DNA from 3 places in the Acetobacter sp. AC2005 genome. Region 2 is predicted to be linked to each of the others. Evidence: riboswitches for the same ligand, from Rfam matches in the RefSeq annotation. Region 2 holds a riboswitch; each other region holds the start of a gene.
What was found. Region 2 has a riboswitch for cobalamin ahead of QQM41_RS13970 (hypothetical protein). Riboswitches for the same ligand answer to the same signal wherever they lie in the genome.
Positions count from the first base shown of each region.

Region 1: linked by a shared signal. The riboswitch ahead of QQM41_RS08050 (DUF1636 domain-containing protein) and the one ahead of QQM41_RS13970 (hypothetical protein) in region 2 are both predicted to bind cobalamin.
Region 3: linked by a shared signal. The riboswitch ahead of QQM41_RS08150 (DUF2147 domain-containing protein) and the one ahead of QQM41_RS13970 (hypothetical protein) in region 2 are both predicted to bind cobalamin.

Region 1 is NZ_CP149625.1:1,652,752-1,663,522, reverse strand. It holds gene cobN (cobaltochelatase subunit CobN) at 1-845, opposite strand, end outside; gene cobW (cobalamin biosynthesis protein CobW) at 865-1,917, opposite strand; gene QQM41_RS08050 (DUF1636 domain-containing protein) at 1,914-2,342, opposite strand; cobalamin riboswitch at 2,520-2,757, opposite strand; gene QQM41_RS08045 (MarR family transcriptional regulator) at 2,912-3,430, shown strand; gene QQM41_RS08040 (FUSC family protein) at 3,420-5,624, shown strand; gene QQM41_RS08035 (hypothetical protein) at 6,255-6,980, opposite strand; gene QQM41_RS08030 (glycosyl hydrolase family 28-related protein) at 7,620-8,990, shown strand; gene QQM41_RS08025 (glycosyltransferase family 4 protein) at 9,101-10,771, opposite strand, start outside.
Region 2 is NZ_CP149627.1:47,508-58,278, reverse strand. It holds gene QQM41_RS13975 (CbtA family protein) at 1-649, shown strand, start outside; cobalamin riboswitch at 838-1,056, shown strand; gene QQM41_RS13970 (hypothetical protein) at 1,389-1,796, shown strand; cobalamin riboswitch at 1,866-2,108, shown strand; gene QQM41_RS13965 (hypothetical protein) at 2,303-2,581, shown strand; gene QQM41_RS13960 (hypothetical protein) at 2,581-2,940, shown strand; partial or broken gene QQM41_RS13955 (IS3 family transposase) at 3,207-3,682, opposite strand; gene ltrA (group II intron reverse transcriptase/maturase) at 3,750-5,261, opposite strand; gene QQM41_RS15750 (IS3 family transposase) at 5,768-6,325, opposite strand; AL1L pseudoknot at 6,251-6,367, opposite strand; partial or broken gene QQM41_RS15745 (IS3 family transposase) at 6,448-6,591, opposite strand; partial or broken gene QQM41_RS13940 (transposase) at 6,700-6,828, opposite strand; gene QQM41_RS13935 (alpha/beta hydrolase) at 7,013-7,969, shown strand; gene QQM41_RS13930 (hypothetical protein) at 8,021-8,263, opposite strand; one part of gene QQM41_RS13925 (IS3 family transposase) at 8,431-9,326, opposite strand; one part of gene QQM41_RS13925 (IS3 family transposase) at 9,326-9,569, opposite strand; gene QQM41_RS13920 (transcriptional regulator) at 9,690-10,070, opposite strand; gene QQM41_RS13915 (DUF6516 family protein) at 10,058-10,321, opposite strand.
Region 3 is NZ_CP149625.1:1,680,068-1,690,838, forward strand. It holds partial or broken gene QQM41_RS08130 (GMC family oxidoreductase) at 1-1,066, opposite strand, end outside; one part of gene QQM41_RS08135 (IS5 family transposase) at 1,073-1,530, opposite strand; one part of gene QQM41_RS08135 (IS5 family transposase) at 1,530-1,869, opposite strand; partial or broken gene QQM41_RS08140 (FAD-dependent oxidoreductase) at 1,903-2,328, opposite strand; gene QQM41_RS08145 (sorbitol dehydrogenase family protein) at 2,350-3,024, opposite strand; gene QQM41_RS08150 (DUF2147 domain-containing protein) at 3,137-3,601, opposite strand; cobalamin riboswitch at 3,643-3,881, opposite strand; gene QQM41_RS08155 (carbohydrate porin) at 3,960-5,552, opposite strand; gene QQM41_RS08160 (dicarboxylate/amino acid:cation symporter) at 5,918-7,222, opposite strand; gene QQM41_RS08165 (aromatic ring-hydroxylating dioxygenase subunit alpha) at 7,626-8,681, opposite strand; gene QQM41_RS08170 (LysR family transcriptional regulator) at 8,775-9,716, shown strand; gene QQM41_RS08175 (energy transducer TonB) at 9,771-10,631, opposite strand; gene exbD (TonB system transport protein ExbD) at 10,628-10,771, opposite strand, start outside.

The DNA of each region.
Region 1 (10,771 bases), on a different replicon from region 2:
CACGTTGCATCCAGAACAACATCAGGTTTTGCAGATTGTAGGTAATGGCTTACATCTTTGGAAACGGATGGGTCCTTTAAAGATGTAACATACACAATTTCTACAGTGCAGCCACGCTGTGCCAGTTCTTCTGCCAGACATTCCGGGCCCGCCACATCCCCTACCAGCAAATGCGCGCGATACAGAAGTATGATCGCTTTTATCTGGAGTTGCGTCTGAGCGGCGGCAGGAGAATAAGAGCGATACACACCCCATGCTGGCAATGCTTTGGGTTGTGTTCCCTGATCTTCCTGCATACCTGCAAGAGCAGACATGAGCCCTAATGCTGCACAGATATTATCCGGGCCACCTTGCTGGAAAAAACCATTTAAGCGCGCGTAATGTTCAGCAGAAACGGTGGAAAGTTCTGCCAGCCGCCTATCACCTCCTATATGTCCTGCTTGGTGCTGCGCATCAGAGCTATGGCTTTGCAAAATATCACCGGGTAGCAAAGCTAGCGGCACACCTGTTTCACGGCTCCATGCCGCTAACTCTTCTGCCCCATAGCGCCAGTAATCCAAACCACCCAGCAACCGCACGACAACACAGCGCGCTTTTTGCAATGTGGTTTCAATATACAGATCAATCGACATAGGGTGGCGTAACCGTGCAAGGCTTGTAACCTGCAAGGTAGGGCGCAACGCGCTTCCTTCAGTTTGTGCACGTAAGAGAGCTTCTGCATGGCGCAGGGCCAGAAGATCGCTTTCTGTAAAAGAAAGTACAACCAGATCAGCTGAAGGAAGATTGAGATCTTCCGCCACTTCCTGTTCATCAAGCGTCCGGTTTTCCCGCACCAAGAGATGCATAAGCCCACTCCGTCCTTAATCAGGCCGTTACCAATGTACCGCCAAGCGCCTTGGCTATAGCCGGAGCCTCCAGCCCCTTTTGCCCGATCACGACAATGCGGCCTTCTCGTCCACCGTTGGCAGCAAGAGGGCGATCAAATTCATGCCGAAAACGCGTTCCCACACCCTGCACTGCCAAACGCATGGCCTTACCTGCCACTGCAGCAAAACCTTTCATGCGCAGCACATCATAACGGCGTGCTGTATCCTGCAAGAGCGTTAAAAACTGTTCCACACTCTGTTGCTCAGGCACACGCACCACAAAACTTTCGAAGTCATCATGTTCGTGTTCGCCATCTTCTGCATCATGATGGGAAGGACGAGCGGCCAGATCAGCTTCTGCCGCAGCTCCGATACCAAGCAATATGGCCGGATCTACCTTGCCTTCCGTGGCACGTACAATCTGCACAGGGCGCGGTGCTGTGTGGCGGATTTCATCTTCAACGCGTGCAAGCGCATCTGCATCAAGCAGATCTGTCTTGTTCAACACCACAAGATCTGCAGCGTTGATCTGATCTTCAAAAACCTCTGCCAAAGGGTTGTCATGATCTAGGGATGGATCTGCCACACGCTGCTGGGCAATAGCTTCCGGGTCATCTGCAAAACGGCCAGCAGCTACTGCTGGTGCATCCACTACGGTTATCACCCCATCAACAGTCATGCGGTTGCGCACTGTTGGCCACCCAAAGGCCTTGAGCAATGGTTTAGGCAGCGCCAGACCTGATGTTTCAATAACTACATGTTCTGGCGGATCGGCCCGATCTAGCAGGGCTTCCATTGTTGGCAGAAAATCATCTGCTACCGTGCAGCACAGGCAGCCATTGGTCAGTTCGACAATATCATCTTCCTTGCAGCCTTCCACGCCGCACCCGCGCAGAATTTCTCCATCAATGCCAAGAGAACCAAATTCGTTCACCACCACGGCAATGCGGTGCCCTGCTGCACGCTGAAGAAGATTGCGCAAAAGGGTTGTTTTGCCTGCCCCTAAAAAACCAGTGATAATGGTTACAGGCACGCGAGATGCGAGTGTCATGAAGGCTCCTGTTCATCATAAAGTTGTGCGGGAACACGCCCCAGCACCATATTGGAAAGAGATGCCGGACGGCGCGAAGGCATGACCGTGCCCCGCGCGGATTTTGCATAGAGTTGGGCATACGTCAGAAGATCTTCTGCTTTTTCAGCGCCCAGATGCCCTAATAACCATGTCCAACGCTCTGGCATGGCAATAGCTGCAGTGCATCCGCGATCACAGGCAGCCAGACACTGCACCTGACGCAACAGAACCGGAGCTTCCTGCCCAGCAGCTTCTGCTTCCTGCACCAAGGTCTGCAAACGTGCATACAACTGGGCACCCGGCGGCTGATCCATAGCAGGTCCACCACGCCGACATGTGACACACACATGCAAAACAGGGCGATTCTGAGGTGATTTTTGAGAAGAATCGGACGCTTCGGCCATGCTGTATCCCTGAAATAACTACCATTCTAAAAGAACGGCTGCTTGAAAGGGGTGCAGATACCCGGCGCCCCTGCCCAGAGATGACAGAAGAAATGCACCCTATGGTGCATCTATGCCTGCCGGGCACCCCGCCAGCAGCAACGCCAGAACTTAATAATTAAGGCCCGCCTATATGCTTACGCATAAGGCACCAATGGCAGGTTTCCTGGCTTGTACCCACATATGCTCTCCCTTACAGGCCAGAACATAAAACAGCGTTCCCTACCTTCCCAGCCTGCACATAGGCCAGTGGCACATTGGGCCAGAAAGCCCATACGGAACACCATGGGTAACTTACAGTTGCGGGGGCAGCGACGGCCTTGCACCGTTCTTCCCTTTTCATCCCGTAAAGGACACCATTAGCCCGCGCACAATGCGCATAAGCGGCCTTTGCTTTCAACCCGCAGTTTTAGCCCTGCAACTTTAAAAGTCTGCTGATCTGAAACAGGATTGAGGCTTCACGCTAATGTTCCTGTGCTTTGCAGCCTTATTTCCATTATTGACGCGCAAAACAGCTATGTTATATTCGTATGAATATACTTTATATGTCAAATATTCTTTCGCTAACTAATGAGGATTCTATGACCTCCCCACGCGTTCTGCCCACACTGGATGAAACGCGTTTTTCAGACATGGCGCTTATCTTCCGCATTATGCGGTTAGCCACCGTCTGGCGCACGCAACTGGACCGGGCTTTACGCCCGCATGGCATGACATTGGCCAGCATGCGCCCGATGGCTTATTTGATGATGATGCCCGATGGCGCCACGCAAAGTGATCTTGCAGCCGCCATGAATGTGGATTGCTCGGCACTAGTACGTATTCTTGATTTGCTGGAAAAACAAAAGCTGATCACTCGCCTGCAGGATACGCGGGACCGGCGTGCCAAAAAACTTGTGCTTACTTCTGCTGGGCAGGAAAGATGTACGCTGTTCCATACCATTGCAGCGCAACTTGAGCAGAACGTTCGCCAGAATCTTACAGAAGATCAGGTACGTAGCTTAATTCATGATCTGTCCTGCATGCTGGAAACGCATCATGAACGCTAGATCTGAGCACAGCAGTCATACGCTCTTTTCCCTTAACACTCTATTATCCCGCTGCTTACCGGCTTTTTTTTCTGATGAAGCCCAATGGAATGCTTTTAAAGCTACCGCAGGTTATTCTGCCCGCGTGTTTTTGTGCATTGGCATTGCCGTTTTTCTGGCATTTATGTTCCAACTTCATTCCCCCCTCAGTGCAGCCACAACTGTTCTTATTGTGGCAAACCCAACTGTAGGGGCCATGGTTTCAAAAAGCGTATGGCGTGTTATCGGCACAGTTATCGGGGCTGTTATTAGCGTTGGCATTATGGCTGTGTTTGTGCAGTCTCCCGTTCTGTATTTTGCAGCGCTTTCTGTTTTTGTAGGTATAGCCTGCATGGTGGCCACGTTTCTGCGCTTCTTTCGTGCCTATGCTGCCGTGCTAACCGGTTATACAATTGTTATTATTGCTGCACCCGCTTTTGCAGACCCAGACAATATCTTTCTTTCTGCAATGGGGCGCTTATCTGCCGTGGTAACAGGCGTGGTGGTAACAGCCTGCGTATTTATGGTGACAAGCCCGCGCAAACCCAGCGCGGTGATGGAAAAGCTGGGAAACGCTTTTCGGGATACCATTCTCCATGCAAAAAACTTTCATGCACAGGAAGGCCTTTCTGCCACACCGGAAGAACATGCGGCAGAAGAAAACAACCCATCTGAAACCACAGATACCGCAACCACAGGCACAGCATTCCGCAGCCTGCCACAACCCCTTTATGATAGCCGCAGCCGCCTTCTGGCAGGTATGGCCGGTTTAACACCAGCCATAGAATTTGCCGCTGCAGATGACCCAGATATGCAGGCCCGTATTTCTAACCTGCGTCTGGCTCTTAACCGTTTAACCGGGCTGATTGTCAGCTATCATCCCTATTGGTTAAACCTCTCTTTGGTGGATGCACAATCACGCCCCGTGCATCAGCATGTTGCCGAAACATTAGAGCACATTCTGCATCTTACAGAGCAACCTGGTTGGCTGGAAAACCCCGCCCCAGTTTCTACCTGCTTACATGATTGCCTGAAAAATCTGGAACAACTTTCACGCAATAATCCGGCACCCAGCTTGCTGGCAACACTAGATAATACGCGTGATATTCTAGTGCAGATAGATCTGGCCCTGTACGATTTGACGAGCTTGCGCCGCGATCGTGAATCCTCTTACACGCGCCAATATCTGGAATGGCCTGTTGCCTTGCGTAATGGTGTACGTGGCATGTTTATTGCGCTTCTGGCTGGCATGTTATGGTATGTTTTCCACTGGAGCGCAGGCCCTATGCTGATCCTGTACGTGGTGGCAGCCTCCAGCCTGCTTTCAACGGCGCCCTCTGCCGGCAAAGCAAGCCCCATGATGGCAACTGGGACGATGTTGGCCGTGCCTATGGGATTTTTATGCCATTCCCTGTTTTTACCCCGCATAGATGGCTACCCGCTTTTATGGCTGACGCTCTGCCTGTTTCTGCTGCCGGGCGTATGGCTACAATTTCACCCACGCTACAGCATTGGTGCATTTGGATATGCGGTGTTTTTCACCATGCTGCTCTCTATCAACAACCCTATTGTTTATAATGACCTAGCACTCACCAATAACTGGATGACCATGGTGGCCGCCTGCGTGCTTCTGGTGTTGGTTTTCCGGGTTATTTTACCGCCAGATCATCGGCTGGATGCTGCACGGTTAGTTTCTTCCCTTACGCGTAGCCTACAACAACTGGCTCTTTCCCATAGCCGCAAGCCGGTGCAATGGATTGCATGGGAGAGTCTTCAACTTCAGAAAATTACGCGGTTGATGATGCGTCTTTCCTTTATTCCTTCCGGTATAGACAGGCAGGGATATACAGATGCAGCCTTTGCAACACTTTCCCTAGGAAGGCTCATTTTACGCCTGCGTTGGAACGCAGAACACTTAAAACTCAACACACAGGCGCGCTCTGCCTTGGCAGATGCGTTGCAAGCTTTTGCCCAGTTGCGACACACTCCACTTACCACGGCAAATGCACTGGAACAGGCAGCTGCAGTCGTTCATGCAACGTCTTCAGAACAAGAAGACACTTCCCTGATGCGAGACAGAACTATTTCCTGCCTGATACAGGCTGCCGACATTATCCGAACCATTCCTGAGTTTTACGATAAATACGGACCGATCCATCGTTCTCTACCATTATAATGCATTGTGGTGACGCAATAGACGCGAGTATATCTGACTTGATGTATTTGTTGAAAGATAGAGCATCTGTGGATGTGAGGAACGGAACGATCTTTTTTCAGTTCCATACCATCCGAACTGGTGATTACCTGTAATCTAAGGGCTTCCCTAATTCCTATCTAGAAAAGAGTGCACTCCATATTGTTCAAGCGAAAACGCTGTCTGCAACAATTCCACAAGATAATATACCAACAATAACGCTACGTTTGATTGTTTGCGAGACCAATGCAGGCGTTGTCATAACATTACGTTTTTAGGAACCTGTGCCAGCTTTATATGCTCGGACTTTGAGGTCCAGTCTTTTGAAAGGTACAAAGTGATCAATAAAGACCCGGCTTGTTCCGATACATAAATGCCAAACACCCAGACTTAACAATTCGTGAGCTTGTCGGTAAAACTAACGCCTATCACCCGACATAGCAGAAAACTGGTCTTATCAACGACCTGAACGACCTTCTTCAGCTTCTGATACTTAATCATTTACTTTCTGACAATAGGCTGTACAGGGCAAAAATTCTCCAGATACGATATATTTTTTATAATGTAAAATGTCTGGAATCCACCGCAATAGTCGAAATATAGATCTTACATCTACACATTCCCAGAAATTAGATTCTTAATTGCTTCCGGCGAGGGATCACTAACTCCGGACCATGAAACATTTCCCCGTAGCTTTCTAGCTGGCGTGCCAGCCCATAATTCGTTTTCTCCGATAGGACCAGAAACGACTGTGCGTGCACCTACAATAGAACCGTCAGAAATTTGCGTACCTTTTAAGATGCATACCTGCGCACCAATCCAAACTCGCCTACCAATCAGGACGTCACGAGGACTGTTTAAAATTGTGCCTGTTCCAAGATCAACAATGGCATGATGGTCACTGGTGCGAACTTGGATACCTTCGGACCACAAACCTTTTTCACCAATGTTGCATGTGCAGCCACCATGCACCCACACAGAGGTTCCAAAACTTACAGTTTCAAAACCCCAAACAAAAGTTGATTTTTTATAAATACCCGCAGTAAGACGCAATGTAGGCATACCGCCGTATATATATGCACAGCCATCATCTTCTGGAAAGTTTATTTCCCCTTCCAGTGGAGAGTTTTGATCTAGATACAAAAAATTTCCACTTCCCCAAAAATTTATACGAGCATTTCCGCGAAATTCATGAAAGTTTGGGTGAAATGCAACAACGTTATTGCGTTCACCCATTCCATTTATAGTCAAGCGACCCTGTGTTATTTTTTCTATATTAGAAGGGCTCAAAAATATACAGCTAGATCTTGATGGAATACCTTGTAATGTAAGTGTCATTTTTTATCCAATTTTTGCTTTCCAGAACCTCAGTTTGTAAACCACTGGAAAATCGTGTACTGAGGTATAAAATACTTAATAGCAACAAAAAAACAAGCCACTTCCATATCTCGTTGCCACCTACTCAATAGGTATATAGTATGGAGTTGTACATCCTTAAATCACACTAGAATTTCTCTAAAAACACAAATATTTACCATATCGAGAGATGTCCATGAACGATAAAAGAAACGTTTCCCACACGAATCTCATGAAAATACACCTCATATATTTTTAGAAGAAAGCATTATACTCGCAATAACCCACGACATTTCTGGTAGATCCGAATCTGTACAGTTCGCAGCAACATTCTATTAAAATAGACAAATCTGTGCAAACAAAATAATCATATTTCCAGAAAGTGATTTTCCTAATCTAGGAAAATATCGACAACCATCTATTGACCAACGAATAATCATCAGTTTCACAAACTTATAAAGGCCTATTAAACCCAATTAAACTCTTTGAAATCAGCTTAAAACTAACCACCATCTCCTAATGCTCAAGTTTCTAAATTAGCATTATAAAAAATGGGCAAGATGAATTAGCAAAACTGCGAGACTATTAAAAAGCTCTCGTAATTAACAGAAAGAGAGGAACATGAAACATATATTGGCTATGACTTCGCTACTGATGTATCTCTCCACCCCGACTGCTTGGTCACAGACCATCCAAACAGATATTAGTAATATGAAAGCATTAGCTGCAGAGGCTACGACTCCACGCGAGATAAGTGAAAAATTCAATGATGTAATTAGTGTGAAGGATTTTGGCGCAAAAGGAGATGGAATGCATGATGACACTGCCGCTATTCAGGCCGCTATAGGACATGCCCTTGCTACCCCCAATTATGGCGGACGTGTTTATTTTCCCGATGGAGTGTACCTTATAAGCTCAGCTCTAAATGTGGCCGGAAGTGGGATTGCTCTGATAGGAGCAAACGCAAATTCCACTATTCTTCAGGCAACATTCACAACTGGCACATTCATTAACATCGGGTCCTCTTCATCTACCCACAATTCCAACATCAGGATTTCTAACTTAGCATTTAGTGCCAACCACCCCTTGATTACTGGTGAAGCTATTTTAGCTCAAGACGTCAATAACTTGAACATTGATCATATTATCATGAAAAACAATATTTATGACGGAATTCGTATCGAAAATCCTAATCGCGGTACATATGGAGTTTTTATCAGCCACTTCTGGTTTGATAGTATTTTACATGATGGATTCGTTTTTGGAAAAAATTCGAAACAAATTAATCCACCTACTGATATTTATTTATCCTATGGCGGCATACAACCAGGACAACTTACAGCCGGAGATGCCATCCACGCCTACAGCTTTGGCGGCCTATACCTCACGAATGTGGATATCACCAATAAAGGATCGAACTTCTTTACTAAAGGTCTAAACATTGAACCCAAACATAATCAGGTTGCTAATGCCTTAATTTGCTCCATGTGTCTCTTTGATAGCAGCCGTAATGATAACCTTCATATTGGCGGAGAAGGAAAAGTTGCTGACATACAGTTTGTCAACAGCTGGGCTAGCACATCAATTGATGGAGATAATATTGTCATCGAGTCAGGGGATGGTATTTTAATCGGAAGTTCCACTATAGATTCCGCTGCAAAAAATGGTTTAGTTATTATGGGAGGAAGAAACATACAGATTAATGCGAATAAAATACTTGGAAATGGCTGTTCTTCTTCCAAAAAGTTTTCTGGAATTGTAATAAATTCAAATATTTCCGATTTCACCATCACAAATAATCAGATTGGTTCAGGTGGATATTTTGCCACGATAGGTAGCACCATCAAACTTAAGCATGCCATAAGCTTGGCCCCAGGTGCATCCAATGGCTACGTAATAATAGGGAATAGAGGAACTGGTATAAGCGATGAATTCATAGAGGGTGATGTTACAGGCAGCAGTAGATACGTTGCCGGCAACATCAAACACTGAAATTTGGGCTAAATAGACAGTTCACTATGCTTATCAACACGGGTCTGACTTGATTCCCCCCCCCAAGCAGACCCGTCTTATCAATAATTTTCCTTTCCTAACGTCAACTCTCAAGAAATCGCTTTCAGCGTAGCCCCATAAAATGTGAACTCACCTTCAAAGTCATTTGTAAAATCGAACCTAAATTCAAGAATATCATCAGAATCTGGGTTATCAAATATCATTTTGACTGACATTCTCTGATCGTTTTCTATTTTAACTTCTTCCAACGCAAGTTGGCCGTTTTTACGGGATTGTACATCAAGTTTAAGATCAGGAACCACTGGACCGCTGACACAAATACGAAAATCGAATTTTATAACATATTTATTGGCAGCCAAAGCGATGTAAGGGCCAAAAATAATATGCCCTGCGTTATACTTGCCTAATGGAAAATATAGAACACCATTTTCCATCTGACCTCGATGGTGATGAAATTCTTCTGGCTCTATCTTATACTCACCGTTATTAGAATAGTTTTCGAAAGCAGCAAACTTAAGGCGATTTGCACGCTCTGATAGCATGCTGAAAGTTTTGATGTCATAACGTGAAAACAGATTGTATCCACTATCATGAATCTTGGACGACGCTTCATTCGGTTGTGCCGTCATAGTTTCCATCTTCGTGGCTACAGCATTTGCTAGAACCGGATATTTGGTAAGAGTATTCGGAAAACTTTCAACAAAGCTATCATGACTGGCAGGCATCAAGAAAGCATTCAAGGCTTTCTGTAATTGGTTATCGACAACATTGGCCGTATATATCTGCAAAACTTTATCCTGAGCAGCGATAACTGCATCATACACATCGCGGTTATTCAGTGACTGCACGGCAGCAGCAAACATATTTAAATCGTAAAAATGGAATCCCAGTGGGTGATCGGCCATCAGTTCACGCAGGGCCGTAGTTGACCAAGCAATGACTGGCAAACCGCAACGCATAGCCTCAAAGACCGGCAAACCAAAACCTTCATGCTCAGACAAACACAGAAATACATCTGAAATTCTGTATAGTTCTTCAAGCTCTTCTTCGGATACTTCACCATAAAAATGTACTTCTATCCCCTCAAGAGTTTTAGCGTATTTCTCCAATTCATAGCGTATCTTATCTTCACGTCCGGCAAAACGAACAATTACACCCTTACCTGTTACCTTATGCACGCGCTCAGCAACAGACATGATAGACTGATGCCCCTTGTGCCTGACAACACGGCCCACAAAAAGCATGTTGATGATGTCATCAGGAGCAAATTGCCGATTGGGTAATTTTATGCTGGCAGGTTTTTCAAGATAACGACTAGCGGGAAACACTACGGCTGCTCGGGTTGCTTGGCCTCCAAGAGCCAAAAACTGTTCACGAGTAAACGAAGAGTTCATCCAAAAAAATAAGTTAGGTTTGTCGACAATTCTAACAATATTTTCAAGCCCCTCTACGGTATGTGAAAGATTACCTTCTTCCGACAGATAAAACCATGGAGAAGTATTGTTGTGCCAACGTACTACCGAACGAGTCGGACGACGCACTAGGAAATCATCAACTTCCTTCCATGCCCCACAGTAATGATAAATTATAATTCCTTCTGGATATTCCTCACACCATTTGTAAAATGCCTCCATATTGCAAATGGAAATATCTGGGTATCTGTCAGGATCCGACCGTTCAGCAAAGAGATAGATGTTTGCAGCATTGTCAGGAAACATAGTCCGAAAGCGTTTATATTCATAAACACAATCATAGCCTAT
Region 2 (10,771 bases):
ACCACAGGTAGCATTGGCCATTGCGTTTGAAGCGGCGCAGGATGCCGCGGCTGGTGCCGCGCCAGAGCCGGAAATTGTCAGCCGTGGTGTGCAGGCATCGTGGGGGCTGCTGACAGCCGTGCTGATGCACGGTGCTGCATATGGCGGTATTTTTGCAATTGTTTTTGCCTTTGCCTATCAGCGCCTTGCCGCATTAAGTCCGCGCAGTATGGCGCTGTTGCTTGCTGGTGTTGGGTTTTTAACATTTGTGCTGATCCCAGATCTAAAATACCCACCAAATCCACCGGCTGTTGGGCAGGAAGAAACCATTGGCCTAAGAACGGAAATGTATTTTGCAATGGTTGGCCTTGCCGTTGCTGTTTCCATGATTTCTTTGTTGGTGGGGCGTGCGCTGTCTCATGTCATAGGATATTGGAACGGTGTTGTGTGCAGCATTGTTCTGGGGATCGCACTTGTTGCTGCGGCGCAGTTTGGTTTACCTGATATCAATGAAGTGCCTGACAATTTCCCTGCTGTAGTGCTTTGGCGCTTTCGGGAAGCATCCATTGGAATGCAGATAGTTTTGTGGTCTGTTCTGGGGCTGGTGTTTGGTGCTCTGGCAGAAAAATGCCTGCCAGAAGCAAATGGAATGGCAAGGAAGGTTGCTTGATTGAGGTTAGAGAACAAACTTTATAAAATATAAATGCACAAAATAGCATTGGGTGATCCTGTAATGGGCTAACCCGATGCTATATAAGGGATGCTCTGGCTAAGGTTTTGACGGAGACGTTATCTTTTGCCAAAGCCTGAAAACGACTTCTCCCACTTGTCAGATTAAACTTGCCGTAGGTATAATCAAAAAAGTAATTTATCGATGGTTCTACGCGAGTAGATTAAAAGGGAACCCCGTGCTTCTGTAGGTTATACAGGAAAGTCGGGGGCTGCTCCCGCAACTGTAGGCGGTATGTTATCTCTTCGGTGCCAGAAATGGCAGGCCACTGGTGATTTCACTGGGAAGGCCAGAAGGGTGACGCGAAGCCGTGAGTCAGGATATCTGCCATTGATTGTGCAACCATACTGCCGGACGGGATGATCCGGAAGTGGGGGATATAGATCATGCAGATTATAATACCTGCATATTCCAGATTATTTTGCGTGCAGAACCTGCACTCTTTCAGCGTTGACCCTCTTCCTGCTTAAAAACTGATTATCAGTGCAGATCTATTGGCTTTGTGTTCATGCCATAGGGGTAAACTGCGCGTGTTGCTTTGTAAGTAAAAGCTGGAAAGTTTATGAGACATGACATTACAAAACTGCGCATCCCACTGTGCGGAGCTTGATAGCCTTATCCTGTGTTATTTGCAGGAACGACATAGTTTGTCTTTTGGCCGTGTAGAAAGGGTTCAATCGTGAGGTTACCTTTTATTTCTACAACAAGCCATGCTTCACATCCGTTGCTTGAAAAAATTATCATGCTTGCGCCAGACAGAACGTGTATTTCCAAATTTTTCGGGCCAGAATATTTTCTACCTGTTGAAGTACAACTGCAACAAAACGGCTATGATTTGTTCGAGTGTATGATTACAGGTTTACCCGTTCATCATCAGGCACGGGGTGATTATCTAGAAGCGCACTTTAGGCCATTGCTGGATGCAACACTGGATATGGTAATGGCATTGCAACATGTTTCTGCTTGCACGTCAGGAACAGAATATGTGCAAACTTATATTGCCGTGCAAAATCTTATTGGTGCACAAAAAGCTGCAATGGCTATGTATTGCAGTACTTACAATTACGAAAAAAAATCTGTTGAATAGAGAATGTTCTTTAAAAATCTTCAGCTATGCATAAGGAGAATTTGTTTTTCTGATAGACGTTTGGTAGGTAATTTTAACAAAATCGATGGTTTCGTGCAAACGGATTAAAAGGGAACGCTGTGATATCCATGCGCTGGTTGGCACCAGTAATGGATTAAGTCAGAGACTGTGCCCGCAACTGTAGGCAGAGATTTTTTCGGATATGTGTTTTATTGTAAACATAAAACAGTCACTGGTGCTGGCGTACCGGGAAGGCAGCCGAAAAAGATAGATCTGCAAGTCAGGAGACCTGCCATCGTTGTTTCACCATGTCGTCGGGCGGGATGAACCGAAGGCAGGACGAAAAACATGTACAGATCAGTATGGCAGATGGCTGCCTGTCGGTTAACGAATGTTATGGTGGCGAGCACTGGGTCGGAGCAGGTCCAATGCAGCGAAATGCTTTTGTTCGCAAGTGCATGAACCTGTCTTGGCCATAACCCCGACATACAGCCATGAGAGTTGCTATGAGCCACATCATCAATTTCCCGGCCCAAAGTGGAGCTTCCAGACCTTATCTGTCTTCGAAATTACTGACAGAAGGACAGCGCCGCTTTATTCTTTCTCTCCCCATAAGCGGAGATTATGGTATTCCAGCAACAGATATCGGAAGTATACGCACTTCTTTGATATTGATGGGGTATGTCGAGGCAGGGTATTCCTCTCGCTGGGGGCGTGCTGCTGCACGCCTGACGCGCAGAGGGTGTATATTGCATCAAAAACTGATGTCGAAAAAGGGCATCTGATGACACAGCAGGAAAAAAAACCTTCTAACCATCGCGAACTTTCTGTTGGCGAATTGGTCCATATCGCTACAACCGTTTGCCGTGGTGAGCAACAGGTGGTTTGGTCGGACTATTCTATTTTAACCCGTCAAAGATTGATGACAACGATATGGGATTTGACCAGAAACGGAAGTGTAGAAAAATATAATCATCTTACTATCTCCGAGCATGAAGAAAAAAATATCATAAATAAATTAGATGGTTTGTACTTATTAAATAATAAGAAAATATTGGATTTTATAAGAATGTTTTTAGGCTTTATAAGTCCGCTTCATGCGTTGCATTATAGGAATGAAATCATTAAAATTTTATCGTATTAACTATTTATTATTCCATATTTTCCGGCCCATGTCTTGCTTGTAGCAGGGAATGGGCCGGGGTACACATACAATGGTTTTTATGGATGATAGCCTTGTTGGCTATCATAATCCCCTTGAAAAATCATTTTATGAAACGGTGAATGTGTACATTTATGAAGATGCACGTTTTTGAGTATCATGATTCAGTCCTCCAGTATCAGGCGAGATACCTCGTGCACGCAAAAGTTGAATTGCCCCGGGTTTTGTGGAGACGTTTTTTATCTGATTTAAGCGGCTAATGCATGTGATTTCTGTTGTGCATAAAAGCGTGCCTCAGCTTCTGCTGGCGGGATGTTTCCAATGGAGGACAGGAGCCGCCGATTATTGAACCAGTCGACCCATTTAAGTGTTGCCAGTTCAACAGCTTCCCTGGCCCCTGCCGATAGATGAGTTCGGTTTTGTAAAGTCCGTTAATGGTCTCTGCTAAGGCGTTATCATAGGAATCCCCAACACTGCCGACAGAAGCAACGAGCCCCGCTTCAGCCAGTCTTTGCGTGTAACGAATGGACACATATTGACAGCCGCGGTCGGAATGGTGGGTCACTTTTCCCTCAGGTCGCCTCTGGCACAGAGCCTGCTCGAGAGCATCCAGCACGAAGTCGGTATGAGCCGTTGAGGAGACGCGCCAACCCACAATAACCCGTGCGAATACATCAATGATGAAGGCCACATAAACAAAGCCCTGCCATGTGGAAAGTAGAGTAGGAAGCGCATATGCGCTTCCCCTCTCCGAACCGTACGTGCACCTTTCAGCGCATACGGCTCTCCGTTCAGGCTCGGCTTAGAGCCATTGCCACATCATGATAACGGGAGGTGACCGTGCTCCGTGCTTCGTCCCTGAAGATATAGGGGTTTTGCTCGGGGTTCCGCCACCGGAATTGCGCTTTTGGGCTCGTGACGAGCCGTCGCAGCGCCTTTCCGACAAGATTGCCTTGTTCGCTTCGTCCATAGACCAGCCAAGTCTTGGACTGGCCCGTCTCCGGCACTCGATAGCATTTTCGCATCAGAGGCCTGATACGAGAACGATATTTCTGCGCCAGCCAGTGCGCCAGTTTCCAGAACACGACAGTGTCGATACGCCGGAATGTGCGCGCTGTGAAGTCCGTGAACCGGTAGAATGCCGCCCATCCTGCCAAGCGACGGTTCAGGGAGGCAATCATGTCAACCGCATTGATATCGTGATGTCCAGTGAGCGCCTCGGACAGTCCGTGAACAAAGGCCTTGGCTTTCTCCTTGGGTATTGTCGTGACCACGGACATACGCCCGCGTGATCCCCGTTTCCGAATGATCCGATTTCCCAGAAAGACAAAACCGTCGTCAACATGGGTGATATGGGATTTCTCCATATTCATCTTCAGTTTCAGACGGTTTTCCAGGAAATCCCGGCATTCCTCACGGATGGTTTCGGCATGTGCCTTTGTCCCTTTGACGATGACGACAAAATCATCGGCATAGCGACAATAGGCAACAGCGGGTTTCCACTGCCGGTTCTCACGAACCGTGATGGGCCGTTGCTGCTGTATGCCAAAATTCCATGCCCAACGGTCCTTTCGCGCTTTGTGGCTCAGGTATTTCGTCTCCAGCCATGTATCAAACTCATGGAGCATGATATTGGACAGAAGCGGTGACAGAACGCCACCTTGCGGAACACCCTCGCTGGCCGCCACGAACAGACCACGCTCGATGTGGCCTGCCTTAAGGATACGCCAGAGCAGATCAATGAACCGATCGTCCATTATCCGCCGCCGGATGCTGCGAAGAAGCAGCCTATGATGGACAGTGTCGAAGTAGCTCGCAAGATCACCTTCGATGACCCAGCGTCCCCTCGTGTCACTGCCATCCTGAAGCTGCAATTTCACCGTCCGGACAGCATGATGCACGCTGCGTTCCGGTCTGAACCCGTAGGAGAGACGATGGAAATCGCTTTCCCATATTGGGTCCATGACCATCAGCATAGCGCGTTGGACAATGCGGTCTGTCAAGGTCGGAATACCCAGCGGGCGCTGCTTGCCGTTCGCTTTCGGGATATAGATGCGCCTGACCGGCTTCGGGCAATACGTGCCGTTCAGCAGGTCCACACGCAGGTTTGCCAGATGTTGATCCAGCGTGTTCTGCATGTGACGCTTGTCTATTCCGTCTATGCCCGGTGTATGGGCGCCGCTCGACGCCAATACGATCCGGGCCGCTTCGGCAAGCCACTCCCGGCTGGCCATGAGCCGCAACAGGCGGTCGAACCGTCGGTTCGGGTCCGCTGCAGCCCATGTTGCAAGCTTGTGCTGCATTTCCCTGATTATCAAAGGTCTTCACCTCATTAGGTCAGTTAGTTTGCACTTCAAGCAGTCTGAACTGTTCCCCTTCGCCATGTGGCAGGCTTTCCCTGCCGCAGACTACTACGGGAACTCCGCCAGCTTGATGGACATCAGGGTCAACTCCCTTGGCATTCCACCAAGCCTTCCCTCGTTCGTATGCTGGACATCAGCGCGTTGGGGAGGCTGCCGGTCGCAGTCCTTTTCCTTGCGTTCCGCAAGTCGATACCGATGCCGTGGTCTGGCTGTGTTCTCCCCACGGCTCCCAGCAGACACCATACGTGTGTGCCTGCATTCGGACCCCGCTGACTTACATCTCCAGCGGCGTCATCAGTATTCCGCCTGTTAAACCGTGTAGGCAGAGGCGACATTTCAGCCCTCGGATGCGGGTTAACCGGTTCGTGTTCCTCAACCTTCCAACGCTTCAGCCTCGGGAACCATCTCGGCTTAACGGTTTCGCCTCAGTCCCCTTTACCTGCGGGCTACGTCACCCTGCCAGTTGACAGCAGGTCACCGCCGCTTGGGCTCATGTTCCCCCACAGCAGGGAACAAGGCAGTAGTTCTGTTCCTCCTTTCTCCTTTGCATTCCAGTCATACGCTCCCCCAGACCATCCGGGGCGAGGCGCACCGTAAGTAAAATCCGAAACCCAGAGTCTGTTGGGGGCAGGAGCATGAAACTGGCGCTGCACCAGATCCTGCGGACACGGACGTTGCGGATCAGGCCGTGTGGTTCTGCCCCCCTTGCCACGAATGACGCCTTTCAGCCCCATCCGGCGCATCAGCCGCTCTACCGTGCAGCGGGCGACATCCAGGCCTTCACGTCTGAGCTGATGCCAGACCTTGCGCGCTCCATAGACGCAGAAATTATTATTCCACACTCTACGGATGTCATCGCACAGTTCTTTGTCTTTCTGGCTGCGCACACACGGATTTTTCTGTCTGGCAACAGTTGCATAATAGGCAGATGGTGCAATCGACAGAACCCTGCAGATTGACCCGACACCATATGTCTGCCGGTGCTCCTCAATGAAGCGTGTCATGGCTTGAAGATGCGGTCGAGCTCTCCTTCCGCAAAATATGCCGACGCCTTACGCAGGATTTCATTGGCCTGCCGCAATTCGCAGTTCTCTCGCTCCAGTTGCCTGATCTTCTCTCGATCAGGCAGGTCACTCACCGCAGGCGCATTGGCACGTTCATGCAGACGGGTCCATTTTGACAGCGTGTCAGGATGAATATCCAGCTTTGGCGCTATCATCATCACTGCAGACCACCGCGAAGGATGGTTCTTCTCTTCCTCCAGAACCATGCGGGCTGCACGGTCACGAAACTCAGGCGGAAAACGCTTCGATTTATTGCTCATGAATTCTTCTTACCTCACGGGTCTTTCTGTCTCCACAAAACCCGGGGCAATTCACCCCGTGCGTCCCGGCTCGGGCATCAGTGGCGCGATGCGCGCCCATTCCTCCTCCGTCATATCAGACGGATAACGCTTCGTCTTGCGGGTAATCCTGGCCATGCGGCCTCTCTGCTCTGGCGTCCACATCCAGAGCTTGAATCACACTTCAGCGACTTTCCAAACAGGCTCTTATGTAAAAACCATATATAAAATATCTGAGTATTGTATTTTTATATTGATACCAATCAATAAACTCTAAGGTTCATAGGTATATACACTTGTCTTGCGGCATGGTCTGTGATGTCAGCCGCAAAATAGGAGGCGAGTTACTATGCCAAAATCAGTAGTTAATCCCGAATTCCTTCCCATTCTTGAGAAAATGCCATCTTTTGATGGTCTTTCGTCGCTTTCACTGCCAGAAGTGCGAGAAGTTTTTCTAACATCTGTGCGCCTTATAGAAGGTCGGCCTCTGCCAGATGTTATCACGCGGGAAGAATACGTACCGGGGTTGAACAATGCCCCAGATGTGCGTGTGGTTGTTTATACGCCGCGTGAAGTGCAGCCCAACGCACCTGCTATGGTTTATATTCATGGTGGCGGTCTTGTTTCTGGCCATCCAGAAGTGGATGACCCCAAATGCCAAAAGCTGGCCAGTGATCTGGGCTTTCAGATTTTCTCGGTAGATTATCGGCTGGCGCCTGAGGTCAAATATCCCGGTGCGATTGAAGACTGTTACGCAGTGCTGAAATGGGTGCATGAAAACGCCAGCAAACTTGGTATTTCGCGTGATAAGGTTGTTGTTGCGGGTGAAAGTGCAGGTGGTGGTTTAAGTGCAGCGCTGAGCCTGATGGCGCGTGACAAAAAAGAATATAAACTGGCTTTTCAGTTGCTTATTTACCCCATGCTGGATGATCGCACGGCAATAAACAGTGATCCGGGCGCTAATTTTGGCGAATTTGTCTGGACACGTTCTGCCAACAAATACGCATGGCAGGCTTATCTGGGTGATAAAGCGGGTGGCCCGCAAACGCCACCATATGCAGCAGCTGGCCGAGCAACTGATCTGGCAGGTTTGCCTCCCACCTTTATTGGTGTGGGATCAATGGATCTGTTTTTGAAAGAAGACCTTGATTACGCAACCCGCCTGATGGCAGCGGCCGTGCCAACGGAAGTTATGGTGGTGCCGGGGGCGTATCATGTGTTTGATATGTATGTGCCAGATGCCGAACTTTCCCGTAGGTTTATGGATGCCTACTGTGCAGCACTTAAACGCACATTGAATCTGTAATATCAACAGTGCCTGACAGGTTGTTTAGCCTGTCAGGCTGTGGTGTTAGCTTTACCCACCACCTCTGCATGAAGCCATTTCTCGGGTGGAAACTGCTTCCGATGCAGCCTTGCGAAGCTGCAAGGCACAACTTTGCGCAGAAATAATCATTCTTTGTGCGCTAGCAGAAAAGGGCAGCCTGCCGCCGCTTTTGCCTGCTGCAATAAGTGCAAGATCCTTATACGCATCTACAAAAATATTTTGTGCAACACTGCCAATATCCTCACAGCCGCCTAAATCTGTCGGCTGGAACATGTTTTTTGCGCGAAAACAAAGCAGAGAGATGGAGGGTTTGAAAAACCCTCTGGTTTTAGGTCTCTCTCTGTGATTCCCTCTTTTGTGTGATGATTGGGGGGATGGCTCATGAAACAGTCTGGTTTTTTTTGGACTTGTGACGGTTTTGTGCCGGTATGTGATCTCTTTTACGCGCCTTTGGCCTCGAAAGCGAGGGGGCTGATACTCCCGAGATAGGAATGGCGCCGTCGCGAATTATAGAAGCCGTTGATGTATTGAAAGATGGCGGCAGTTGCCTGACGCCGTGTTGGCCAACTTTGTCTCCAGAGCATTTCGGCCTTGAGGCTCTTGAAAAAGGTCTCGACCACGGCGTTGTCGTAGCAGTTTCCCTTGCCGGACATAGACGGTATCATCCTGTATTCCATTAATTTTTTCTGGAAATCATGGGAGCAGTATTGGCTGCCGCGATCAGAATGGAAAATGCAGCCAGACAACGGATTGCGTAGACGTACCGCCATATCGAGCGCCCTGATCGCGAGGTCCTTTCTCATCCGGTCACTGGCGGCCCAACCGATAACGCGGCGGCTGAACAGGTCAATGACGACGGCAAGGTAAAGCCAGCCTTCGCTGGTCCAGATATAACTGATGTCGCCTGCCCATTTCCGATTGGCGGTATCGGCCATGAAGTTGCGGTCCAGAATATTGTCAGCAAAACCAAGGGAATGCCGACTATCGGTCGTAACTTTGTGCCGACGTGTACGCACGGGACGAATATCGTTGGCTTTCATCAGTCGCCCCACACGACGCTCACCAACATCAAGCCCTGCTTCCTTGAGTTCCATGGTCATCCGCGGACGACCATAGGTCCGGTTGCTCAGGGCATAATGCTCGCGGATATGCGCTAGAACCTTCAGGTCAGTGCGCTGGCGCTCGCACAGGGGCCTGGAAACCCACGCCCGATAGCCACGCGTCGAGACTTGCAGGACCCGACACAAGCGCACGATGGGCCAGCGGTCACGATGTTCCCTGATAAACGCGAACCTCACGTCTTTTGGCTCGCGAAGAACTGCGTGGCTTTTTTTAATATGTCCCTCTCCTCCCGCAGAACACGGTTTTCCAGGCGAAGACGCTCGTTCTCCCGGGCGAGGTCCATCTGCGTTTCAGACACTGTCGCTGTCAGATCGCTCGACCGATACTGCGAAATCCAGTGGCTCAGCGTTGATTTGCCAATCCCCAGATCCGCCGCAACCCGTGCCCTGGGCAAACCGCTGCTCAGCGCGATCCTGACCGCCTCACGGCGAAACTCTTCCGTCTGCTTCAATGCCATGGTCTCATGCCTTTTCCTATTGAAAGCTTTAAACGCTTAGTCAACCGGCACAAAACCGTCACAAGTCCATCCTTCCACTCTCGTGAAAATATCACACCATCAAACCCCGGGACTAAACACCTAAGTTACGGCTTTCAATTCATAGTCCACATGGAACCCATCGTAAGGAAATACGACTTTATCGCCGATCTTTTCAAGCAGACCTGCTGCCAACAAGACTTGAATATCACCGTGAGTAGCTTTCACGTCCCGTCCAATGAGCTTACTCAGACCTCTTATCGACATGGGCTTTCGGCCTGACATCACCTGCAACAACTCCTGACGACGTGGTGTCAGCGTTCTCCACATGAGATCAAGCGTTATGAATGTATGACGGGGCTCCTGTTTTTTACCTTCAAACGCTGCAGCCAGTCGTTTGCCCACCTCATCCAAACCATCGAAACCAATCAGAAGAATTTCTTTCTTCTTCTGGCTACGCAGAACGTCTTTCATTTCAACCATTCTCTCACATCCTCCAAAAAATCATCTTTTAAGGTCTGCAAATCTTGAAATGTGTAAGAAACTTCTACGGCTCCTATGTGCTTATGGTCTCCTTTTCCTGACTCATTGTCATATCGCAGAACGCATTTGCCATCCGATATCAGAGCCAGACGATACTTGTAGTGGTGCAAACTGCCTCTCAAGGGAGAAGGAACCTCCCAGACCACCAATTCGATAAACACCCGTTCTGAAAGGGTGATTTTCTCTTTCATAATGGAACGGGCTTTCGTCATGGAGACGATTATAATTTAGCATGTTGTCGTTGTCCACAACAACAACGATTCCTTGGCGCGACGGCACCACTGATAGAACACCAATTGTTGAGTATATTTACCCTATACCATACTTAACTTCAAACTCCGTCTTTTATCCGAAACAGGCCCCCTTCCCCATATCTACTTGCGATAATTCCACTTATCGCAACTAGGTAGAGGACCATAAAAAAAGGCCCTGTGTGTCGAAAACCAGAAGATAATGATAATCCGCCGCTGACTGCCGTTTTTGTCGCCGAAAAAACCACTTAATCGCGATAAAAATGCAGAAGATAATGATAAAAATCCACTGATTGACGATAAATTAGACATAAGAGGCTACAAGCCAAAACGGTGCGGTGACGATCCTTCGCCCCGTATTCTCACCTTGGGGTGCAGCCAGACCATATA
Region 3 (10,771 bases), on a different replicon from region 2:
CTACGGAATCCTTGGGGTCCGTGCCCATAATGGTGCTGCCTGCGGGGTGATCCTGCGGGAAGTAGCCCGGTGTCCATTGTTCATCCGTGCCGTGCATCAGCTTGATAAGGTCACGGAAAACATAGCGCGTGTGTTCACAACTGCGCACGGTATATTCGGGCAGCTTGTAATACACTTCCGGGTGCGGGATCCCCAGAATATCCTTATGATCCTTGCTGAGTGTGAGGCGGTTATTGGGGTCTGGCAGGGCTTCGTTATGGCTGAACAGGCGCACTGTGTGCGAAGCCAGATAGCGGATCTGTTCTTCCAGTTCTCGGCCAACGTAACCTTTGGAAATTGCCAGCTGGGTGGCCAGATCCACCTGGTTATCATCCACCATATGTACAAGATAAGCACCACGATCCGTACGCCAGTTTCCATCACGGAAATTGTCAATCACGTTCGTTTCGAGAGGTCCACGGCCTGGCCACAAGGCTTGGTCACCACTGATAAAGGTTACCTGCACGCCTGTATGGTCCATCATGTTGCGGCCTACATGGCCGGAACTGTTGGCAACACCATCTGGGCTTTGCTCATCGGCAGAAAGTAGCAGCAGTTTGGCTGTTTCAATGCAGTGCGCGGCAATAACAAAATATTTGCCCGTTACGCGGTGAGACCCTTTGTCGGGGTCAAAGTAATGCACGGCGGTTACGCGCTTGTTCGCGCTGTCTCGCTCAATCTTATACACTACAGCGTTGGGGATAAACTTAGCCCCGGCGGCTTCTGCGTGGTAAACAGAATAGCTGCCGTTATACATGGCCCCAATAGGGCAGATAGGCATGCAGTTATTATGCCCTTCACACGTTGGGCGGCTATCATACGGGCGGGTGTTACGGGCCTGTGGTTCATGCACCACGCGCCACGGCGTTTTTTCCTGAATCAGCTTACGAAACTGCTGCGCAGCGTAGGAAATGGGCAGCGCATCCATAGGATAAGGCTGTTTACGGGGGGACCCAAGATCTTCCACCGCAGGATCTGGCCCACAAACCCCCATCATGACTTCTGCCTGATAGTAAAAGGGTTCTAGGGCCTGTTAGGGCTTGATCCAGTCTGCTGCGGCAGCGATGTGGATGACCGCGAGGAACGACGTTGCTGTTTTTTCATATCTGGTTGCGACAGCGCGCCACTCCTTGAGGCGAGCCCAGAGGTTCTCAACGAGATGCCGACACCGATAGGCCCATTTGGGGCAGGCGACCGGGCCATCGCGTCGTTTCGCGGGAATGGCTGGCCGTGCTCCCATGTCCCATATCCGTTCACGCATGGCGTTCGACGCGTAGCCCTTGTCCGCTACTACCCACAGGGGAGTGGCGGGAAGGCTGTCGAGCATGGCTGGTGCCAGAGGCAGTTCATGAGCCTGTCCAGGGGCCAGCGCAAAACCGAAGGCTTTTCCATGTCCATCAGCGATCACGCAGACTTTTGTGCCATAGCCACCGCGAGAGCGGCCAAGTGCTTCACGATGGTCTCGCTCTTCGAAAGAGGCCCCTTTTTTTGGGCTCCCGCCGCTTTGTGGTGAGCCCTGATGTTTGTGCCATCCAGAAAAGTCATTCCGAATGCCACTCCCTGTTGTTCCTGAACCAGTGCGAGCAGCCGCTCCCATACGCCGAGCTTCGCCCAGCGGATGAAAAGCTGCGCAGCCCGCCACCACGGACCCAGTTCAGCGGGGATACTCCGCCATTTCGCGCCATTCTCATGACGCCAGAAAATCGCTGCTATCGTCCGCCGCAGATCATGTGGCGGCGTCTTGCCCCTCGGGCGAACCTCCTCAATCAGAGGTTCCCAGATCGCCCATGTCTCGTCCGTAAAGGTGCCTGTTCTGTCTCCTTCTTCCATCCCTACAATATGGGAAGAAATTCAAGATCTAACAGGCCCTAGATCATCATATGTCAAAGCCCAATCGCGGCCCTGACCGTAACGTGTTTTCAGTTCAAAGTCTGATGGCAGGTAGCGCCAGGCACAACCTGCCCAGTGCCATGTGGTGCCGCCCATCATGCGCAGGTAAACCTGCTGATAGGCTTCGGCATTCGGGCCGGTGGTGTGCAGGTAATCGTTCGGGGTTTGCTGATCAGGCGGATGCCGTGCCCAAGGTACGGCCGGGAAGGGCCCTTGGTAGGACGGTTTGTTTTCCAGATTGCGGAAGTTTTCCACAAAATGCTGGCGGTCAACGCGCGGGCCAGCTTCCAGCACAATGACGGAAATACCGGCACGTGCCAGTTCATTGGCAATAGAGCTGCCTGCAACGCCTGATCCTACGATCACAACGTCGGCTGAAAGATTTTCTTCGGAGGGCATAAGGCGGGGTATCCCGTAAGATCAGGTCGGTTCGATAACAAGGGCGGAAGCAGAAAGTGCAGGATGCCCTTTGGGGCGTGCAACTTCTGGTGGCTTGCTTGTCCAGTAGAATGGGCCGCCCGTTGCGTAGGTTTTGGGATAAACGGCATCCTTGGTGATGTCGAACATCAGGGCAGAGCGGTAAACCACCACCTTGCCATCCGCAATGCCCCGGTACCAGCCGGTTAGAATTTCGTGGATGACATCTTTAAGCTTTGGATCAGATTTTTCCGCAGCATGTGCAAAGGCTGATGCTGTTGTAAATTTTTCCCGCTCCAGCAGGGTATGCAGGGCGTTAAGTTTGTCTTTCCGATCTACGTTGGCCTGCACGATGTTGGCGTACAGGGCCGCGCCAATCTGGGGGTTTAACGTCTCTCTATCTGTCAGGCGCTGGGATACCTGCATAAAGCGGGATAGATCTTCATTGTTTGGAGTGGCAGGAGCGGTATCTGCCGCAAGGGCTGCACCCGTTGCGCCTGCAACAGAAAGACCAATACCACCTAAAAGCACATCTCGCCGGGACATACGTAAAAGCTTGTTCAAGCGCATGGCGTTAGGGGATGCACACCATTCCGCTACAGGCTGCCCCTTGTGCGTTTGTCTCATTCTTCGGGTTCTCCCTACAAAGCCGGGCTCCGCCCTGTCGGAATGAAACATTGCGGAGAAATATTGAATGCCAAATTGTGAATGGTTTTATAGAGAAGGCCTGAGCTTGCAACCTGTTATAACGGCATAATACCTATTTCATGCCTAGTTGATGCAGGTATGCTCAGGAGTTAATGCGGCAGTTATTACCTATATGGCCATGAAATGGCTGCCACGTATCTGTTCTGCCAAAGAGTTCCAAACCTAAAAAACCATGCAATTTCAGGGAGCCGTCTTCCGCCACCCATACAATGGCATCGTAAGTATTTTTGCTTTGAGGGTCAAAAATGTGGCCTTTCCAATGGTCATGCCGGTCTTCCATGGGGTGGAAGCCTTTGAGCATCTGAAGGTTACATTCAGTTTTTCTGCGGCCAGAAGCTTCTTCATCCTGCGTTAGGTTCAACCCTACAAGATTCCCGCACATCTTATCGCCACAGCTATGGATATCGAACACGCCTTTGCCGTCTTCTGTAATCCATTGCCCTGTTATGGTTGGTGTGGAGGCGTTTTCTGCATGAGCATGAGAAGGTATGGTGCCCCATGCAAGAAGCAGTGCTGTTATAAATGAGCTAAAGGCATGTTTGTACATTTTGCTGCCTTGTCCTGCCGCTACCGGTTCATCCCGCCCGGTGTGATGTGCCTGATGGAGGCAGGTCTCCTGGCTTGGGGATATGGTGTGTGTTAGACCTTTTGCCTTCCCAGCCGTATTACTGGCCAGTGGCTAGCCGTGACCGGCAGCAGGTCCAACCTCCCCTTACAGTTGCGGGAGCAGCTGCCGACTATAAGTTTCTGCTTCAATATGAAGCAAAAACCGTGCACGGCATTCCCTTTTAAGCCGCTTGCGCAGCACCATCCATCTGTTCAAGCATTTATTCTAGCAATAAGAGGACTTGGTGCCAGTATGGGAAAAGCAGAGCAGGTGAGAGGTTTTTGCGCCTCGCTTTGTCTTACAGGGCAGCAATAACCTTAAGTCCCGCCAGAATGGCATTGGGAATAACCGAGGTTTCTCCGGGGCGCATCATATATTCAAACTCCGGCGTAATAACCAAACCCGGTGTGACAGGAATGCCGTAATACGCTTCTAGAATGGCGGAATGCGTTTGTGGTCCATTGATATAAGGGCCAAGCGGAACGCCAGCGGCTTCCTGCATGCGTTGCCCGTAGGCCAGACGGGGGCTGAGCTGGTAATAGGAATACATCACGCCCAGACGATCCAATGGCCGGTGGGGGATAATGCCCAGAAGGGAAGCGCCAGCATAAAATTCGTTTGAGAATGTAGAGTTACTTGGCGTGTTATGAATAAACCCTGCCAACACGTAGCCGCCAGCCATTTGGTGTTCGCCATGGCTGCGATACACCATCTGATCTGCCTCTATATAAAATGTATCACGCGGCTTGAGCTTGTGTGGATGCACAGACCCCGCAAAAGCCGCCGGAATGGTGCCAACCATATCCGGGTAAGGTGAAGTATCGTGGCCAAAGCCGATTTTGTAATGACCGGGAAGCTTACGCGTGCCAAAAAACGGCTCCCACGTTAATTCAACCGGAGTTTGAATGCCCGTATAAGGCTCATCGCCCCATGCCCAGCCTGTGTTATCGCGGGCTTTAGGGCCTATGCGATAAATGCCTGTGCGCAGGATAAGATCATGCGTTGGCCGAAAGCGTACTGTGCCTCCCCATGATGTTTTGGGGTAAACACTCCAACCAGCCGGTTCTCGTATAGCCATGGGCGCAGAGCACATGGTCATGAATGTGCACAGTAAAATAGAAGTAGAATATGTGTGCGTAAGTGAAATGCGTCCTACATTGATATTGATGCGGTTATTGAGAAAAGATTTTTCCAGATACAGATCTGCCAGGCGAGCTGCTGCCGGCCCGTGGATGCTCCATACTTCTGTAAGAAGTACGTTTCTTTCTCCAACATGATCCCAACCGACCTGCCTGCCTTCACGGTTCATAACAATACCATGCAGGTACCACCCTTGTAGCGGATTCCAACCTGTTAACTTGCCCAGATCAAACAGCATGCTGGCACGTATTTCGTGCGTGTAATCCATACCTTTTGAAAGGCCGCCAGCAAGATTGGCCATACCTTCACCTTTGTAGGTTAACTCAAAGGTGAAGCCGTGTTCACTTAACCTGTCGCGCCAAGGTTTAAGGCCGGGGGCCAAATTGCCAAAAGCCTGTTCGGCAACAAAATACCCAGCGCTGATATCCTGCCTACGTAACGCTGTATTATTGTGGTTTAGCAGGTAGGAAAGGCTTTCTGTATCAAACAGAGCGTCCAGACGTTCTTCTGCTATTGGGCGTTTGTGTTTTTTGGGTATCTCAGCGTTGATAATAGGTTTTGAAGAAAGTTGGGGGCTCTCAAGAGATTTAGTCGGTTCACTCTGCTGGGCGCGTGCAGTGGTGGCGTTAAAAGCAATATTCAATGAGAAAAGAACTGTTCCGACATAGATTGCACGGACAATGGATAAAAAATCTTGCCGATAGCATGATATTTTTTGTTCTGAATTGGAAATGATATAAGTTGAGGGCATTGCCCGATCCTCATGGCGCAAGAATGGCCATTGCATGCAGTTAGCATGAAGCAACGGCGTATTTCTGAAGCAGGGGGAAAGAAATACAGAGACTAAAGAGAAGGGTGACTGGCAGCTTTCTCTTTAAAAAATGGATTTTGTAATTTCTGCAAACATTTTCCCATTTCCGCGTTTGTTTTTGTTTTTATTGTTACGGAATATAGTAATTAAATTACACGCAGAAAGATTCAAGAGATTTTTTCTGTTATAACGAATGTTCAAGCAAAAGTTTACAAAGTTATGTTGTTACAACAGGAATGATTCTAAAACACGCATAAAGGAAATCCGTAGAAAGCTAGCAGAGAGCTTTCTACGGAAAATAACAATTAAGCTGATGGTGCTTTTGTAATTTGTGGCCGTGTGTGTAAGGCGTCCTGAAGTTGTGCATCGTCCAGCGCATTTTCCCAGCGAGAGACAACAATCGCAGCAACAGCGTTACCAACCAGATTGGTGAGAGAACGACATTCAGACATAAAACGGTCAATCCCCAGAATAAGGGCCATACCACCGACAGGTACACTGGGCACAACAGAAAGAGTGGCAGCCAGAGTGATAAAGCCTGCCCCTGTCACACCGGCAGCACCTTTAGAACTCACCATGGCAACCAGAAGCAGGGCAAGCTGTTCCTGAAAGCTAAGGTGTACATCAGTAGCCTGCGCAATAAACAGTGCGGCAAGTGTCATGTAAATGTTGGTACCGTCCAGGTTAAAGGAATAGCCCATGGGCACAACCAGCCCTACAATTCCTTGGGAACAGCCAGCCCGTTCCAATTTGGCAATCAGGCCAGGTAGGGCAGATTCGGAAGAACTCGTGCCCAGCACAATGAGCAGCTCTTCTTTTAAAAAGACCAACAGCCGCAGAATGCTAAATCCAGCCAACCTTGCCACAATACCCAAAACAACGCCTACAAACAGAATGGCAGTGAGGTAAAATGTCAGCACCAAGGCAAGAAGGTGCAGAATGGAATGCAGGCCAAATTTACCAACGGTAAAGGCCATGGCACCAAAAGCGCCAATAGGGGCCAGATACATTACCAGACGCACCACCCCAAAAACCAATTCTGTCAGGCTATAAAACAGGTTGAGGACAGTTTCACCCGCCTTACCCATTTTGGCCAGACTGATGCCAAACAGGATGGCAACCAGCAGAACCTGTAAAATTTCACCAGATGTAAATGCACCGGCGGTGGTGGAGGGAATGATTTGGAGCAAAAAATCTGAAAAAGAGTGATGTTGTGCAGCAGCACTTACAAACTGTGTAACAGAACTTGTATCAAGGCTTTCCGGGCGAATATGCAGCCCGGCACCGGGTTGCAGAACGTTGGCTACAAGCATGCCAATTGCCAGTGCCAAAGTGGAAAAGCACAAAAAATATAGCATGGCTTTGCCTGCTACGCGGCCTGTTTGCTTAAGGTCCGCCATGCCTGCAATGCCTGTGCACACTGTTAGAAAAATAACAGGTGCAATGACCATTTTGATAAGTTTAACAAACCCATCTCCCAGCGGTTTAAGCGCAGTGGCAACAGAGGGAAACATTGCACCCACGGCAATGCCTGCACCCACAGCCACCAGAACCTGAAGGTAAAGGAAGCGTTGGTGTGAACTGGAAAGGGGAGCAGATGATGGAAGCACGCCTAAAAACTTTCTGTTCTTGTTTTTGTGCCTGTGGTGCATCCTGATGAAATATATAGTGTTATATCAAGAATATACGCGCAGACTCACGTAAGGTAACGCGTGTTTATATCGTTTGGGAAGAGAGGGTATATCTCTTTTTCTTGAGTTTTCTAGGTTCAGGCACTGCGTAAGGTGAATATTCAGGTTGAAGATTCTGGGTTATATCAATGTAATTACATGAATGTAATGATACGGAGTTTGACCATATTTTTATTTTGAATGTTAGAAATGTCGGGTGGGCAGGCTCTATATGTGTGGGTGTTGGATAAGAGTCATGTGGTTCTCTCAACTCACATGAAAGTGGCTGAGTAATCTCAGCACAACTTTCATGTAAGAAGGGGAACTGTGATTTTTTAATTTTTCAGGCGGTAAAAAACTGGCTTAAGCCGATGTTGCGTAAGGCGCGCCGATAGGCAATGGAACTGCGGTCTGCCACCACATGCACTTCCAATGAAGGGTCAAGTGGCAGGTTTTCGGGTTTCTGGGCTTCTACCAAGGCGCGGTCTTCTTCAAAGACTTTCAGATTGAAATCATAAACATCCTGCAAAGGCAGATCGGTATCAAAGTTACGGCACATAGGGGCAAACATACGTGTTTTTTTGGCAGAAACAGGAGAAGCCGCATTCATGATGACCAGCCTACCGTTATCGGGAAAGTGAATTTCCAGCGTGGCGGTGAAAGGAACATGCACCCGAAAATGGCGAAGCCATTCAAAATCTGGCCGTCCGCGTTCTGATTGCCCAATAGGATAGTTGCCTACATAGCTACGGTATTCTGCTTCAAACCCATATGGTGTCATTTTGGGCATGTAAGCTGGCACAACAGGGTTGTTCGGGTCTGCAAAAGTTTCTGTATGCACAAATGCAAAATGGGCAACATCTATAAAGCCTTCAACCTGCCGTCCGGCAAAACCGGCAATGTCTATCCAAGGGCAGTTGATTTGTTGAAAATCAGCTTCATCCCAATGAGGCATGGATGGAATCGAGATATCTCCATCGGCCTGTGGGCGCAGGCACGTCCAGATTAAGCCATACCGTTCTACGGCAGGGTAAGTGTGTAAGTTCAGGCGGGAGGGAATGGCGCTATCCGGGTGGGCAGGAACACGCACACACCGGCCTTGATGACCAAACTGGAAGCCGTGATAGGCGCAGGCAACTGTTTGGCCGTTACCCTTGCCCATGCTGAGGGGCACACCACGATGGGGACACAGATCATCTGCTGCAACAATTTCTTCACCTGCCCGATAAACAACCAACGGCGTATCAAGCAGTGTTACACCTAATGGTTTGTCTTCTACTTCACGCACAAGGGCAATGGGGTGCCAGTAAGAGGCAAGAATAAGCCAGTCATCAGCATCAAAACTGAGCTCGCGGGGGAGTTTGGTATCGGTAGTGCGGGCGCAGGCTGGTGGTGTCACAGCTTAATCTCCTAAATGGGAAAGGTTTCCCGTTCCTTTAAGAGACAGTGTTTCATCAAGCATATATTATCGGATATATCTATTTCATGCAGTATGCATTCTCAAACTGAGAACAGACAGATGAACCCATTTTCGCGCTTTCTGATCTATTTTTTGGCCGTGGCACGGCATGGCTCTATCCGCAAAGCATCGGAAGACCTGCATATTGCGGCTTCTGCCATTGATAGACATATTTTGTTAGGTGAGCAGGCCCTTCAAACACCGCTATTTGAGCGCCTTTCTTCCGGCATGCGTTTAACTGCGGTGGGAGAGTTATTTTATGCGCATGCCAGCCGGTGGGCGAAGGATTTTGAAAGCCTTAACCGTCAGATTGATGATCTAAAGGGAATGCGCCGTGGGCGCATAGATATTTTGGCCCCGGAGGCTTTGGCGCGTGTATTTTTACCCAGCATTGCTGCGCGCCTTAAAGAACAATACCCCGGAATTATTCTGAATATTCATATTCACGACAATGCAGAGTTGGGAGAGCGTCTTTTTGCAGGGGAGGGAGATTTGGCATTTCTGTTAGATCCAGCAGATTTGCGAGACCTGCAGGTGCGTTCCATGCTTTCTTTCCCGTTAGGGGTAGTAAGCCTACCCAAGCATCCAGTCACTCAGCAATCTTCTGCTCGGTTCTCAATATGTGCTGAATATCCTGTTATTGTGCCAGAAGAGCCATTGGCGCTCGCATCTGTTTTTGCAAAACTGGAAGCAGACACAATGGTCAATCCGAATGTGATTTCTGGGGCTAATAATGTGCAGATGATAAAGTCTTTGGTGAAGGCAGGCTTGGGTATCACCATTCTCAGCTATCTGGATGTGATGGATGAGGTCCAGAGTGGAGAAATGGCTTTTACGCCCTTAGCAGGAGCACATGTTCCTCCTTTACGGTTGGCGCTGGCGCATGATCGTGCACGGCCTTTATCTGCTGTGGCACGGCGCGTTGCAGATAGCGTAGAGGCAGAATGGGCGCTCTTGCGTCAAAAAATAATATGAAGGGAAAGAATTTTTTGTGATATATTAAAGATATCACTAATATAAAATGACTTTTTAATCCCGTTCTTGTTCCATATAAAATTCGATTGGCACGGTGAGTGTAATAGAAGCACCTGCCACACTATCGGGTGGGCTAGGTAAGGGTTCGGCACGTCGTACAAGTGCCAAGGCTTCACCATCTAACAATGAGTAGCCAGAGCTTTTTTCGATATGGGCAGAAAGCACATGTCCTTTTCGGTCCATAGTAAAATGTAGTTTTGGAGTTCCTTCCTGATGAGTCGACATCGCTTCTGCCGGGTAACGTTTATATTTTTCTAGACGAGCCAGTAAAGCTCCTTGCCATGTGGCGGGACTCAGGGAAGCATGAGAGGAAGACGATCCTTCAACAGGTGCAGCCTGCGTTTGAGCCGGTGGTGCTTTGGAGGTGGGAGGAGCCGTTGTTTTTTCAGCCGGTGGTGTTTTGTCAGGAACTGGTTTTTTAAGATTTACTGTAGGCTTCTGCTTTTTCACAATTTTATGTGGTTTTTCAAGTTTGGGAACAGGGATAGGTGGGTGTGGAGCTGGCGCAGGAGGGGCTTCCAACTTAGCGGGATCAACGGGAGATGGATCTGATTCTGAAATTGTTTGCTGAGGGCCGAGCGGCGCATCTGTAGGCGGAGAAGGGGTTGCAACAGGTTCTGGTGCCATATCAATAGCAATAGCCGCTGGCGGAGGCTCAGGTATGGCAGGGGCTGTATGCGGCATGTACAGGAAAGATAAAGCGGCGGCGCCGGTTGTCGCCACGACAATTAAAAAAGATATGCCCCAACGGAAGGTATCTTCTTGCCGAGCTTTTCGTATTTGTTGAATCTTCCAATCAGAAAAAGCTGTTGAGGGCACGTTTTCTGCTACATTTTTATATGTTGTTGTGCTCATGGCTCGGCCTTTGCCGCTGGGGCAGATCCCTCTTCTTGTCCTTGCAAATTAACAAGAGCAACCTTGAGATAACCAGCAGAGCGAAGCTTATCCATCACACTCATGAGTGTTCCGTAATCTACCGTTTTGTCAGCACGCAG